2 regions of the Kosakonia cowanii JCM 10956 genome follow, and region 1 is predicted to be linked to the other one. Evidence: predicted binding sites of a transcription regulator. Region 1 holds the regulator's gene; the other holds the start of a gene.
What was found. Region 1 encodes LexA, which represses DNA repair genes until DNA is damaged. Its sites were predicted from a motif close to TNCTGTATGTACATACAGNA; they were not measured.
Positions count from the first base shown of each region.

Region 2: BWI95_RS19045 (YebG family protein) is a predicted target of LexA. The motif match lies at 4,283-4,302, and genes of this name have one in related genera.

Region 1 covers NZ_CP019445.1:873,087-880,742, reverse strand. Annotated here, with positions in the region: gene ubiA (4-hydroxybenzoate octaprenyltransferase) at 1-356, shown strand, start outside; gene plsB (glycerol-3-phosphate 1-O-acyltransferase PlsB) at 571-2,991, opposite strand; gene BWI95_RS04050 (diacylglycerol kinase) at 3,124-3,492, shown strand; gene lexA (transcriptional repressor LexA) at 3,601-4,215, shown strand; gene dinF (MATE family efflux transporter DinF) at 4,290-5,624, shown strand; gene BWI95_RS04035 (CsbD family protein) at 5,758-5,967, shown strand; gene zur (zinc uptake transcriptional repressor Zur) at 6,352-6,867, opposite strand; gene BWI95_RS04020 (conjugal transfer protein TraF) at 7,199-7,656, shown strand, end outside.
Region 2 covers NZ_CP019445.1:4,010,202-4,017,857, reverse strand. Annotated here, with positions in the region: partial or broken gene zwf (glucose-6-phosphate dehydrogenase) at 1-225, shown strand, start outside; gene edd (phosphogluconate dehydratase) at 457-2,268, shown strand; gene kdgA (bifunctional 4-hydroxy-2-oxoglutarate aldolase/2-dehydro-3-deoxy-phosphogluconate aldolase) at 2,305-2,946, shown strand; gene purT (formate-dependent phosphoribosylglycinamide formyltransferase) at 3,011-4,189, opposite strand; gene BWI95_RS19045 (YebG family protein) at 4,318-4,656, shown strand; gene yebF (protein YebF) at 4,715-5,065, shown strand; gene BWI95_RS19035 (tellurite resistance TerB family protein) at 5,158-5,823, shown strand; gene ptrB (oligopeptidase B) at 5,903-7,656, shown strand, end outside.

The DNA.
Region 1 (7,656 bases):
TCTTCGCCAACATTCTGTGGGCGGTGGCCTATGACACCGAATATGCGATGGTCGATCGCGACGATGATGTGAAGATTGGCATTAAGTCGACGGCGATCCTCTTTGGGCGTCACGACAAGCTGATTATCGGCATTTTGCAGGTGCTGGTAATGGCGATGATGGCGGCAGTCGGCTGGCTGAACGGGCTGGGGTGGAGCTATTACGCCACCGTGCTGGTTGCCGGGGCGCTGTTTGTTTATCAGCAGGTGCTGATTGCAGGCCGCGAGCGCGATGCCTGTTTTAAAGCCTTTCTGAACAATAACTACGTTGGTCTGGTGCTGTTTCTGGGGCTGGCGGTGAGCTATCTGCACGTATAGCGCGGGTTTGTCGGGGTTGTGCGCTCGTGCGCTGGGTTGACGGGCTCGGGCGCTGAGTTGCCGGATGGCGGCTGCGCCTTATCCGGCCTACGGGTTCGGTGCCCCTGAAACCGCCCAGGCCGGATAAGCGTTTGCGCGCCATCCGGCAATGAGCATACCGTTCAGCATTATCACCCAGGCCGGATAAGCGTTTACGCGCCATCCGGCACTTCCGTTACTCCGCTTGCGTCGCACTCTCGATCGTTAAACGCACATCCGATGTCATCAGCTCCGCCAGCATCTGGTAAACGCCAAGCGTGCGCGCCGGATCGGCGTCGCCGGTATCACTGATATAACCCTCGTCGCGCAGCGTCAGCACCAGCGTGCTGAAGACCGCTTTATCGAAGAACTCCGGTGCGTTGATGCCATGCAGCACCGACAGACGTTGCGCCAGCGTACGGCTCTCTTTCTCCAGCGTACTGCGGTTCATCGCCGGATTGGCGCTCAGCAGCCAGAAGGTGATGGCATAACGCTGCAGCGTCTCGCGCGCGCCTGCGGCCAGCAGCTGCAGAGTGCGTGAGTGTGCCGGATTGATGCTCAGCAGATCCTCTTTCAGGGTAATCAGCCCCTGGCGCACCAGCTCCTGAATCAGCTTATCCAGCACCTCCGCCAGCTCTGCATTTTCCCAGCGCAGGAACAGCTCGGCCTTCAGCATCGGGTAGAGCAGTTCCACATGACGCAGAATTTCACCGCGTGAGATGGCACGATGCTGGGTGACAATCGCCGCGATCAGCGACGGCAACATCAGCATGTGCGCAATATTGTTGCGGTAATAGGTCATCAGCACCGCCTGCTCGCGCGGCAGGATGATGATATCGCCGATGGTGTCCTTCTCGACCTCAAACTTGTTCATCTGCAGCGCGTGAGCGATAAGCTCAGCGGCGCTGGCGGATGGTGCGGTGGAGTCCGGGGAGTAGGGCACATTGCGCATCAGCTCAAGGTAGCAGTCAAGCTGCTCGGTGAGCTGCTCGCGCGTCAATGAGCGCTGGCGCGAAGCCAGCAGCGCCGTACAGCAGAGGTTCATGGCGTTTGCCGCCCCGGCATTGTTGATGCGAACCATCAGATCGGCGGCGATGCTATTAACCGTCGGCGTCAGCCATGCCGGACGGATCGCTTCAATCGGATCGATCGATTCGCGCCACTCCGGTACATGGTGGTTCAGATAGTTCATCAGCGGGATTGGCTCGCCGAAGTTCACATAGCCCTGACCGAGGTTACGCAGCTTGCTGAGGCCGCGCACCATCTGCAGTAGGCTCTCTTTCTCTTTTGTCGCGCCGCGCAGCTCTTTGGCGTAGGTGCCGACCTCCATCACATGCTCGTAGCCGATATAGATAGGCACCAGCGTGATTGGGCGTGTGCCGCCGCGCAGCATCGCCTGGATAGTCATCGACAGGGTACCGGTTTTCGGATCGAGCAGACGCCCGGTGCGCGAGCGACCGCCCTCAACGAAATACTCCACCGAATAACCGCGGCTAAACAGCTCGCCCAGATATTCACGGAACACCGTCGAGTAGAGCTTGTTGCCTTTAAAGGTACGGCGAATAAAGAAGGCGCCAAGGCGGCGGAAAATCGGCCCGGCGGGCCAGAAGTTGAGGTTGATCCCGGCCGCAATATGCGGCGGCACCAGGCCCTGGTGGTAAAGCACGTAGGAGAGCAGTAGGTAGTCCATGTGGCTGCGGTGGCAGGGCACATAGACAATTTCATGGCCCTCGTGCGCCAGCTGGCGTACGCGCTCGGCGTTGTGCACGTTGATCCCCTGATAGAGCCGGTTCCACGTAAAGCCGAGGATACGGTCGGTCAGGCGAATCATCTCGTAAGAGAAGTTAGCGGCAATCTCTTCCATCAGCGCGATCGCGTTCTGCTGCGCCTTATCGTGGGAGATCTTTTTGCTGCGCGCTTCATCTTCCACCGCACGGGCAATCGCTTTCGACGATAGCAGCTTATTGAAGAGATCCTGACGCGCCGGCAGGCGTGGGCCAACGGCGGCCAGACGCTGACGGGCGAAGTGCATACGCGCCACGCGGGCCAGTTTCTGCGCGATGATCTTATCCGTACCATGTTCGGTCGCCATGCGGCGCAGCGAAACCGGCGGGGAGAAGCGCACAAAGCTGTCGCGGCCAAGCCACGAAACAGCGAAGAATTTCTGCACACCGTTGAGCATGCGCAACGGCGGGTTGATTTCACCCTTTTCACGCCCCGGCGAGCGGCCAAACATCACCGATACCGGCACCATCTGCACATCCAGATCGGGATGGCTGCGGTGTAAATCCAGATAGTCGTGGAACAGTTTGATCGACTCTTCTTTCGGCGTGTAATAGGTGAATACGCGCGGGCCGCCGTGAATAAACACGTAGCGTGGCAGCAGCGCGCCATCGATCTCCAGCGGTTCGAGGGGATCGGGTAATTCATGCGCCAGGCACTGCTCGCGCAAGGTCATTAAGTCAGCCTTTGAGTTGTAAGGCAGCACGTACATAATAGGACGTGATGTGTCGAGCCCCAGTTCCTGTGCAGGTTCTGCGGGGATCGATTTACTTTTTACCAGCACGCTTAATGGTAAGTTCAGTAATTTGTAGTAAATTCGTGGCCAGCCGGACATAAAGGGTGTAAAGCCTCTGGTTATTAATAGTGCCATTGCGCCGCAAGAATATCAGAAAGCACGCATAATTTCTGTGGTACCGCTGCGTGTACCACTACTCATTGACGCTTAATAGTTAAAAAGGTTCTTTTCATGGCCAATAATACCACCGGTTTTACCCGGATCATTAAAGCCGCAGGATATTCGTGGAAAGGCGTACGCGCAGCCTGGATTAATGAAGCTGCATTTCGCCAGGAGGGCGTAGCCGTTGTTCTGGCTATTATTATCGCTGCATTTTTGGATATTGATGTCATCACGCGCGTCCTGCTTATTGGCTCGGTCACGCTGGTGATGATTGTCGAAATCCTCAACAGCGCTATCGAAGCGGTTGTAGACCGTATCGGGTCTGAATTCCATGAGCTTTCCGGCCGGGCAAAAGATATGGGATCGGCGGCGGTGCTGATGACAATCTTACTGGCGGTCTTTACCTGGGTCTCGCTTCTTTGGTCACATTTTCGATAGCGTTTCCATAATTCTATAACACTCTGGATTTTTGCTTAAATGTGGTTTCAAAATCGCCGTTGACTGTATATACTCACAGCATAACTGTATATACACCCAGGGGGCGGGATGAAAGCATTAACGGCCAGGCAGCAAGAGGTGTTCGATCTGATTCGCGATCGCATCACCCAAACCGGTATGCCACCGACGCGTGCGGAAATCGCACAGCAATTGGGGTTCCGTTCCCCAAATGCAGCCGAAGAACACCTTAAAGCGCTGGCGCGCAAAGGGGTGATCGAAATCGTATCTGGTGCATCGCGCGGTCTCCGCCTGCTGCTGGAAGAAGAGAACGATATTGGTCTTCCGCTGATTGGTCGCGTCGCTGCGGGTGAGCCGCTGCTGGCGCAACAGCATATCGAAAGCCACTATCAGGTCGATCCGAATCTCTTTAAACCGCATGCGGACTTCCTGCTGCGCGTTAGCGGGATGTCGATGAAAGATATCGGTATTATGGACGGCGATCTGCTGGCGGTGCATAAAACCCAGGATGCGCGTAACGGCCAGGTGATCGTCGCCCGTATCGAAGATGAAGTAACGGTGAAGCGCCTGAAAAAACATGGCAACACCGTTGAACTGTTGGCGGAAAACAGCGACTTCTCTCCGATTGTTGTTGATCTGCGTAAACAGAACTTCACCATTGAAGGGCTGGCAGTTGGCGTGATCCGTAACGGTGAATGGCTGTAACGCCTCTTTTCTCTGCTGTGGCGCCCGTTTAGCGCCGCAGCGCCACGCTTCCTCTTTTTAACGACGCTTACGCTATGCCGCTGTTAACCGCATCCGACAAAGCTTTGTGGCGGCTTGCGCTGCCGATGATTTTATCGAATATCACCGTTCCGCTGCTGGGCTTAGTTGATACGGCAGTGATTGGTCATCTGGATAGCCCCGTCTACCTTGGCGGCGTGGCGATTGGCGCAACGGCAACCAGCTTCCTCTTTATGCTGCTGCTGTTTCTGCGTATGAGCACCACCGGGCTGACCGCCCAGGCATTTGGTGCAAAAAATCCCTCTGCACTCTCACGTGCGCTTGTCCAGCCTCTGCTGCTGGCGCTCGGCGCAGGTATCGTCATTGCGCTGCTGCGTACGCCGCTTATCGACCTGGCGCTGCATATTACCGGCGGCAGCGAGGCAGTGCTGGAGCAGGCGCGGCGCTTCCTTGCCATTCGCTGGCTGAGCGCACCCGCCTCGCTGGGCAATATGGTGCTGCTTGGCTGGCTGCTCGGCGTGCAGTATGCCCGCGCACCGGTGATACTGCTGGTGGTCGGCAATCTCTTCAATATCGTTCTCGACCTCTGGCTGGTGATGGGCCTGCATATGAATGTGCAGGGCGCTGCGCTCGCGACGGTTATCGCGGAATATGTCACCTTCTTTATCGGCTTGCTGATGGTGCGGCAGGTTTTACGCCGGCAGGCTATCTCTCTTTCGATGCTGAAATCCGCCTGGCGCGGCGGCGTTCGCCGTTTGCTGGCGCTCAATCGCGATATCATGCTGCGCTCGCTGCTGCTGCAACTCTGCTTTGGCTCCATCACCGTGCTGGGTGCTCGTCTCGGCAGCGAAACGGTCGCCGCCAACGCGGTGCTGATGATGTTCCTCACCTTTACCGCCTATGCGCTTGACGGCTTTGCCTATGCCGTCGAAGCCCACTCCGGTCAGGCTTACGGCGCGCGCGATGGTAGCCAGTTGCTGCACGTCTGGCGCGCGGCCTGCCGGCAGGCAGGGTTTGTGGCCCTCGCCTTTGCCCTTGTCTACGCGCTGGCAGGAAGCACGCTTATTGCGCTGCTGACCTCCATTCCTGAACTGCAGGCGGTTGCCGGACACTATCTTATCTGGCAGGTGGTATTGCCGCTGGTGGGGGTGTGGTGCTATTTGCTCGACGGCATGTTTGTGGGTGCGACGCGCGCGGCTGAAATGCGTAACAGTATGGCGGTTGCCGCTGCCGGTTTTGGCCTGACCCTGCTGACGGTGCCGTGGTTTGGCAACCACGGTTTATGGCTCTCTCTGGCGGTTTTCCTGGCGCTGCGTGGTATCACGCTGGCGCTGATCTGGCGTCATCACTGGCGCAACGGCAGCTGGTTTGCCAATGCCGACAATGCATGAGGATCTGCGGCTTCGTCTGGCGTGTATGGTTAAAGATTCCGAATAAAAAACCGAACGCCGAATCCTTATCTACAATAATTAATACGTTCAGCACGCAAGAACGTCATTTTAACCGAACGATAAGGAGTCAATTATGAACAAAGACGAAGTCGGCGGTAACTGGAAACAGTTTAAAGGTACTGTTAAAGAGAAATGGGGCAAATTGACCGATGACGATATGACCGTCATCGAAGGTAAACGTGACCAGCTGGTAGGTAAAATCCAGGAGCGTTACGGTTACGCGAAAGACGAAGCGGAGAAGGAAGTTACAGATTGGGAATCACGTAACGAATACCGCTGGTAGCCAACACTTCCCCCTCAAGTGTATTAACCCTCACAGGCTACCCTGCCCGTAGGTACAAGGATGTACCTCCCTAATCTCCAATCCCTTCATCTTTCACGTTTTATCTGCGTTGGCTGCACTCGCTCACATGAGTCACATACTTTCGTATTCTTCCCATGATTCGCGCGCTTGCCGAATCCCTTCATCTTTCACGTTTTATCTGCGTTGGCTGCACTTGCTCACATGAGTCACATACTTTCGTATGCTCCCCATGATTCGCGCGCTTGCCGCCTTGCTAAAACGCGAAATATTTTGGGATTACTATCTGAAATAGAAACAGAAACAGAAACAGAAACAGAAACAGAAACAGAAACAGAAACAGAAACAGAAACAGAAACAGAAATTTTAACGCGGTTTTTTCTTCACCTGCAGGCTGTGATCGTGCTGGCAATGGTCGTGATGACGGCAGGCTTCGACCTCGACGCAGGCCGCGCATAAGCCGTGGGCTTCAATCACATTGTGGCGCAGGGCAAAGCCCATCTTCGCCGCCAGCGCATGCATAATATCTTCCACCCCTTCCGCCTGCTCCTCTTTAACCGCGCCGCAGCGGTCGCAGATAAACATCGCAGAGGTGTGCGTCGGCTGATCAAAGAGATGGCACAGCACATAGCTGTTGGTGGACTCCACCTTATGCACAAAACCCTGCTCCAGCAGAAAATCGAGCGCGCGGTAAACCGTGGGCGGCTTCGCCTGCGGTTCGCTCTCCCGCAGTAGGTCGAGCAGATCGTAGGCGCTGATGGCGCTCTTTTGCAGGCTCAGCAAACGTAAAACTTCCAGACGCTGTGGAGTCAGGCGCACGTTGCGCTGCGCGCACAGCTTTTCAGCCTGCACTAACATCTCTTGCGAAGTGGTCTTATCCATTGGCGCTCTCGGGTTGGTGAAAAGATGAAGCTTCACACTTTACCATGTCCTGCCGGAAACGCCGAGACCGCCAACTTTAAAGACACTTTCGGAACTTTCCTTCCCGAAATGATTTTCCTCTTCTATAAATAGTGAGTGCCATCACTATAAATATGATCCGACCGCCCTGGAGCGTTCGGAAGAGGTAGTGCCTTTTTCTACTGTTATTCACAGCAATATAAATTCCTGTTTGTGCGCAAACTAACAGGCTTAAATACTCATCTGGCTACGAGAACATACTGTGAAAATAAATGCGAAACTTTCGGTGGTCGCTATTGGTGTCTCCTTTTTTATGGCAAATCAGGCGGGAGCAGCCAATACATGGGCAGAGGCGCGTAACGATGCAATGGGTGGAACGGGCGTCGCATCGGCAAATTATGGCAGTGGAGCATTAATCAACCCGGCGTTGCTGGCGAAAGGTCAGCCGGAAGATGATGTCACCGTGATCCTGCCAAGCGTACAGGCACAAATTTCAGATAAGGATAATCTGCGCGACGAAATTGACTACATCAATGACAAAGTCGATCAATATAAAGATGTCGTCGATAATCTGACGGCAATAGACATTATTACCAACCCTTTCGGCACCGTCGATCAGTTCCAGAACGCGGCCAAAGATTTAGGTGACGAGCTGGTTAAATTGCGTGGTAAAACTGCGCAGGCTAAAGCGGCAGCCGGTATTGCGGTCAGCATCCCTAACGATGTGCTCTCTGCGGCTTTCGTCACCAAAGCCTACGCCCACGCGCGCGT
Region 2 (7,656 bases), 1.5 Mb from region 1:
GCGGATGCCTACGAGCGCCTGCTGCTGGAGTCGATGCGCGGTATTCAGGCACTGTTTGTGCGTCGCGATGAAGTGGAAGAGGCGTGGAAGTGGGTCGACTCCATTACCGAAGCCTGGGCTGCGGATAACGACTCACCGAAACCGTATCAGGCAGGCACCTGGGGCCCGGTAGCCTCGGTTGCGATGATCACCCGCGATGGTCGCTCCTGGAACGAATTCGAGTAACCATCGAGACTGACGTTGCGCAATTTTACCGGTAACATGATCTAACACAGCTCTGCGAACAATTTTTCTTTTTCAAAGCCCTGCTGGATTCACCAGCGGGGCTTTTTTTATTACACTGGCTGCAGTGATTTTGCCTTTGGGGCGCGGCGCTCAGGTGTTTTCAGCTTGTTACGCATAATGAAACGCACGGTTAGCACGCTCTCCCCGAACAGATAAATTTCAGGAGCCTCTATGAATCCAGTAATGTTACGCGTAACAAATCGCATTATTGAACGTTCACGCGAAACCCGCTCAGCCTACCTGGCGCGCATTGAGCAAGCCAAAAGCAATACCGTGCGTCGTTCGACGCTGGCCTGCGGGAATCTGGCGCACGGTTTTGCCGCCTGCCAGCCCGAAGATAAAGCCTCGCTCAAAAGCATGTTGCGCAACAACATCGCCATTATCACCTCCTATAACGACATGCTCTCCGCGCATCAGCCTTATGAAGTCTATCCCGACATTATTCGTAAAGCGCTGCACTCGGTGAATGCGGTCGGGCAGGTAGCAGGTGGCGTACCGGCAATGTGCGATGGTGTGACGCAGGGTCAGGATGGGATGGAGCTATCGCTGCTGAGCCGCGAAGTGATCGCCATGTCCGCAGCGGTGGGGCTCTCTCATAATATGTTCGACGGTGCGCTCTATCTTGGCGTTTGCGACAAAATTGTCCCGGGGCTGGCGATGGCGGCGCTGTCGTTTGGTCACTTGCCCGCGCTGTTCGTGCCGTCAGGCCCGATGGCGAGCGGCCTGGCTAACAAAGAGAAGGTGCGTATTCGCCAGCTCTACGCGGAAGGCAAAGTCGATCGCATGGCGCTGCTGGAGTCGGAAGCTGCTTCTTATCATGCCCCAGGCACCTGTACTTTTTACGGCACCGCCAACACCAACCAGATGGTGATTGAGTTTATGGGCATGCAACTGCCCGGCTCCTCCTTTATTCACCCGGATGCGCCGCTGCGTAAAGCGCTGACCGAAGCCGCTGCCCGTCAGGTGACGCGTTTGACCGGTAATGGCAACGAGTGGATGCCGCTCGGCAAAATGATCGATGAAAAAGTGGTGGTGAATGGCATCGTCTCTCTGCTGGCAACCGGCGGCTCCACCAACCACACAATGCACCTGGTGGCGATGGCGCGCGCGGCGGGCATTATCATCAACTGGGATGACTTCTCCGAACTCTCCGAGGTGGTGCCGCTGCTTGCCCGTCTCTACCCGAACGGCCCGGCTGACATCAACCACTTCCAGGCAGCAGGCGGTGTGCCGGTATTGATGCGCGAACTGCTGAAGGGCGGTTTACTCCATGAAGAGGTGAATACCGTGGCCGGTTTTGGCCTGACGCGCTACACCCAGGAGCCGTGGCTCAACGATGGCGAACTCGACTGGCGTGAAGGCGCTGCCGCGTCGCTGGATGAGTCGATTATCGCCACCATTGATAAGCCATTCTCGCAGCATGGCGGCACCAAAGTACTGAGCGGTAACCTTGGGCGCGCGGTGATGAAGACCTCCGCCGTGCCGGTAGAGAACCAGATCATTGAAGCGCCAGCGGTGGTGTTTGAGAGCCAGCATGACGTATTACCGGCCTTTGAGGCGGGTCTGCTGGATCGTGATTGTGTAGTCGTGGTGCGTCACCAGGGGCCGAAAGCCAACGGCATGCCAGAATTACATAAACTGATGCCGCCACTTGGTGTATTATTGGACCGCCGTTTCAAAATTGCCTTAGTTACCGATGGACGGCTGTCAGGGGCATCAGGTAAAGTGCCGTCGGCAATCCATGTGACACCTGAAGCTTACGACGGTGGGTTGCTGGCAAAAGTGCGTGATGGCGACATTATCCGGGTTAACGGGCAGACAGGCGAGTTGACCCTGCTGGTTGCTGACAACGAACTTGCCGCACGTCAGCCGCATATTCCTGACCTTAGCGCAATGCGCGTGGGCACAGGCCGTGAAATGTTCGGCGCGCTGCGAGAGAAGCTCTCCGGCGCAGAGCAGGGCGCAACCTGTATCACTTTTTAAGACGACAAGATTTTATTCTGGCGAGAGAAAAGATTGATGAAAAACTGGAAAACAAGTGCAGAAGCCATCCTGAAAACGGGCCCGGTTGTACCGGTGATCGTGGTAAACAAACTGGAGCACGCTGTTCCGATGGCGAAAGCGCTGGTTGCAGGTGGCGTTCGCGTACTGGAAGTGACGCTGCGCACCGCATGCGCGATTGACGCTATCCGCGCCATTGCAAAAGAAGTTCCTGACGCTATTATCGGCGCTGGCACCGTGTTGAATCCGCAACAGCTGGCGGAAGTTACCGAAGCGGGCGCGCAGTTCGCTATCAGCCCGGGTCTGACCGAGCCGCTGCTGAAAGCCGCCACCGAAGGCACCATCCCGCTGATCCCGGGCATCAGCACCGTTTCCGAACTGATGCTGGGCATGGATTACGGCCTGAAAGAGTTCAAATTCTTCCCGGCGGAAGCGAATGGCGGCACCAAAGCGCTGCAGGCGATTGCCGGTCCCTTCTCCCAGGTGCGTTTCTGCCCGACCGGCGGCATCTCTCCGGCTAACTACCGCGACTACCTGGCGCTGAAAAGCGTGCTCTGCATCGGCGGTTCGTGGCTGGTTCCGGCCGACGCGCTGGAAGCAGGCGATTACGATCGCATCACCACACTGGCACGCGAAGCCGTTGAAGGTGCGAAGCAGTAATCAGCAGGCGGGTATGAAACCCGCCTGATAACAAGCCCGGACGCACTGCGCACCGGGCTTTTTTTTATCCGTTGACCTGCACCGCAGCAACAGCGGCCACGGCGCGCTCGACCGCACTCTCAACATCCTCAGCCACCGCCAGCGCGACGCCCAGACGGCGCGATCCTTCAATCTCCGGTTTACCGAACAAGCGCAGCTGCACGCCTGCGCCAACGGCGTGGTGGAGATTATCAAAGGTGACGTTCTGGCTGTGCAGCTGCGGCAAAATCACCGCAGAGGCGGCCGGGCCGTACTGGCGGATCGCGCCAATTGGCAGGCCTAAAAAGGCGCGTACATGCAGGGCAAACTCGGAGAGATCCTGCGAAATCAGCGTCACCATGCCCGTATCGTGCGGGCGCGGGGAGACTTCGCTGAAAATAACCTCATCGCCGCAGACAAAGAGTTCGACGCCGAAAAGACCATGTCCTCCGAGCGCCAGCACCACCTCACGGGCGATCTGCCGGGCGCGCTCAAGCGCTGCGGCCGACATCTGCTGCGGCTGCCAGGACTCACGATAATCACCATCCTCCTGGCGGTGGCCAACCGGCGCGCAGAAGTGAACGCCATCCACCGCGCTGATGGTCAAAAGGGTTATCTCAAAATCAAACTTCACTACGCCTTCGACAATCACGCGACCGGCTCCGGCGCGGCCACCCTGTTGCGCATAGGCCCACGCGCTTGCCAGCTGGTCGGCAGATTTAATAAAGCTCTGCCCTTTACCTGAAGAGCTCATTACCGGCTTCACAATGCAGGGCAGGCCGATTTCGCCCACCGCCTGGCGGAAGCTCTCTTCGCTATCGGCAAAACGGTAGCTCGACGTAGGAAGCTGCAACTCCTCTGCCGCGAGGCGACGGATCCCTTCCCGGTTCATCGTCAGTTTTGTGGCGCGCGCGCAGGGAACCACACGCTGCCCGGCTGCTTCCAGTTCAATCAGCGCGTCGGTGGCGATAGCCTCAATCTCCGGCACAATAAAATGCGGTTTCTCCCTGGCGACCAGCGCTTTTAACGCCTCGCCATCAAGCATGTTAATCACATGGGATCGGTGCGCGACCTGCATTGCTGGCGCGTCCGCATAGCGGTCAACCGCAATCACTTCGATACCGAGCCGCTGACATTCGATAGCCACTTCTTTGCCCAGCTCGCCTGAGCCTAATAACATCACACGCGTGGCTGCCGGACGCAGCGCAGTTCCTAAAAGAGTCATAGCGAAGTACCATTAGAAAAAAGTGGGCGCAGTATAACGAAAACGTTTGCGTCTGTCTTTTTCACTTGCGGTGGTTTTTTCATCGCGCTATTATACTGTACAAATACACAGTAAAACGAGGCTGCATCATGGCGGTAGAAGTTAAATACGTAGTCATTCGCGAAGGTGAGGAAAAGATGTCTTTTGCCAGCAAAAAGGAAGCCGATGCTTACGACAAAATGCTCGACCTGGCGGAAGTGCTGGGCGACTGGTTAGGCACCGGTCCGGTCACTCTGGAAGAAGAGACCCGTGAACGCATGGCGATGTGGCTCGCCGAGCAAAAAGATGCGCTCAACGGCATTCTGAAATCCGGCAAACTGCCCGGCACAGAGAGCGAAGAGGGCGCACCATCGGCAAAAAGTGTTGAAGATGAAGCTTCTGACGCGGTCGACATTAAAAGCGCCAGCAAGCGGGCGAAAGTCGCCTGATCTTGCACCGCCAGCAATTTGTACCATGCTTTGAATGGGTATTAACCAGGAGATAAGCATGAAAATAGCAGGGGTAGTAACCGGTCTGTTTTTGCTGGCGGGCAGCATGGCGGCAGATGCCGCCGCGCAGAAGGTCGTGAAGTTTCCTTCCTGTGAAGGGCTCAACGCTGAGGGCATCGCCGCCAGCGTTAAGCGCGACTATCTGCAAAACCGCATTGTGCGTTGGGCAGACGATCAGAAAAAAATTGGTCAGGCGGATCCGGTGGTATGGGTTAATCCGCAAGAGGTCACCGGCAAAGGTGATAAGTGGACGGTGCCGCTCACCGTGCGCGGTAAAAGCGCCGATATTCACTACCGCGTGATGGTCGACTGCCCGGCGGGCAGCGCGGCCTACAAAACGCAGCCATAGCGCCGAAATTTTCCTGATCTTTCCAGATACAGACACTTCCTGACATCTCCCTCGCTTACTCTTGCCTGACGAAAGCGGTTAAGCGAGGGAAAATCATGAACTGGTTAAATCAATTACAGTCGCTGCTGGGTCAGAAAAGCGGCGCATCGACGTCCTCCTCCTCAGAGGGTCAGGGCTTAAATAAGCTTCTGGTGCCGGGAGCACTGGGCGGTCTTGCCGGGCTGCTGGTTGCCAACAAATCATCACGCAAACTGCTCGCCAAATATGGCACTGGCGCGCTGCTGGTCGGCGGCGGGGCAGTTGCCGGTACGGTGCTGTGGAACAAATACAAAGACCGTATTCGCGAAACCCATCAGGATGAGCCGCAGTTTGGCCAGCAGCAGTCGCCGCTGGACGTGCGCACCGAGCGTCTGATTCTGGCGCTGGTCTTTGCGGCGAAAAGCGACGGTCATATTGATGAGCAGGAGCAGGCGGCAATTGAGTTGCAGCTGCGCGAAGCGGGCATCGAAACCCAGGGGCGGGAGCTGGTGGCGAAAGCGCTGGAGCAGCCCCTCGATCCGGCGCGGCTGGCACAGGGTGTCAAAAATGAGGAGGAGGCGCTGGAGCTCTACTTCCTCAGCTGTGCGGTTATCGATATCGATCACTTTATGGAGCGCAGCTATCTTAACGCGCTGGGCGATGCGCTGAAGGTGCCGCAGGACGTCCGTGAAGGCATCGAGCAGGATCTTCAGCAGCAAAAACGCGCCCTTACACCCTGAGCGCGATAACGTTTCGCTTGCAACGCGCGTTTGTTTTGCCACCCTTATAGGTATGGAAAACAGAAAAAAGATAAGTGCTATGTTGCCGAAAGCAAAAAAGATCCCCCACGCCATGACCGTTCATGGCGATACCCGCGTCGATAATTACTACTGGCTGCGGGACGACACGCGCTCTCAGCCAGAGGTGCTTGAATATCTGCATCAGGAGAATGATTACGGGCGGGAAGTGATGGCCTCCCAGCAAGCGCTGCAGGATGACCTGCTGCAGGAGATTATCTCCCGCATTCCGCAGCGTGAAGTTTCCGCGCCCTATATTCGTAACGGCTATCGTTACCGGCATATTTATGAGCCGGGCAATGAGTACGCCATCTATCAGCGCCAGTCGGTGCTCAGCTCTGAATGGGACGACTGGACAACTCTTCTGGATGCCAACCAGCGCGCCTCGCACAGCGAGTTTTACACCATGGGCGGCCTCGACATCTCGCCCGACAACACCATTATGGCGCTGGCGGAGGATTTCCTCTCCAGGCGCCAGTATGGTCTGCGCTTTCGCAATCTGGAGACCGGCAACTGGTACCCGGAGGTGCTCGATAACGTCTCGCCAGATTTTGTCTGGGTGAATGACTCCGAGACCGTCTACTACGTGCGTAAACATGCCACCACGCTGCTGCCTTATCAGGTCTGGCGCCACACGGTCGGCTCGCCGACGCAGCAGGATGAGCTGGTCTACGAAGAGAAAGATGACACCTTTTACGTCGGGCTGAGCAAAACTACCTCACAGCACTACATCACCATTCACCTGGCCAGCGCCACCACCAGCGAAGTGTTGCTGCTCGATGCTGAACTGCCGGATGCGCAGCCGCTCTGCTTTTTGCCACGGCGCAAAGAGCATGAGTACAGCCTCGATCACTACCAGCACACCTTCTATCTGCGCTCCAACCGCGATGGCAAAAACTTCGGCCTCTATCGCACCAAAGTGCGTGATGAGCGGCGCTGGGAAGCGTTAATTCCCGCCCGCGATCACATTATGCTGGAAGGCTTTACATTGTTTACCGACTGGCTGGTGGTCGAAGAGCGGCAGCGCGGCCTGACAAGCCTGCGGCAGATCAACCGTAAGACCCGTGAAGTGGTCGGCATCGCTTTTGACGATCCGGCTTATGTCACCTGGCTTGCCTACAATCCCGAGCCGGAAACCTCGCGGCTGCGCTACGGTTACTCCTCAATGACTACGCCGGATACGCTGTTTGAGCTGGATATGGACACCGGCGAGCGGCGCGTGCTGAAGCAGACGGAAGTGGCGGGCTTTGACGCCAGCGACTATCGCAGTGAGCATCTTTGGGTAATCGCTCGTGACGGCGTTGAAGTGCCTGTCTCGCTGGTTTACAACCACAACCATTTCCGCAAAGGCGAGAATCCGCTGCTGGTCTACGGCTACGGCTCCTACGGGGCTAGTATCGATGCGGACTTCAGCAGCAGCCGCTTGAGCCTGCTGGATCGCGGTTTTGTCTGCGCGATAGCGCATATTCGCGGCGGCGGCGAGCTGGGTCATGCCTGGTATGAAGAGGGGAAATTCCTCAACAAGCAAAACACCTTCAATGACTTTATTGACGTTACCGACAGTTTGCTGGAGCAGGGCTACGGCTCGCCGCAATACTGTTACGCCATGGGCGGTAGCGCGGGCGGCATGCTGATGGGCGCGGTAATCAATATGCGTCCCACTCTCTACCATGGCGTGATCGCCCAGGTGCCGTTTGTCGATGTGGTCACCACCATGCTTGATGAGTCGATCCCTTTAACGACTGGCGAGTTCGAGGAGTGGGGCAATCCGCAAGA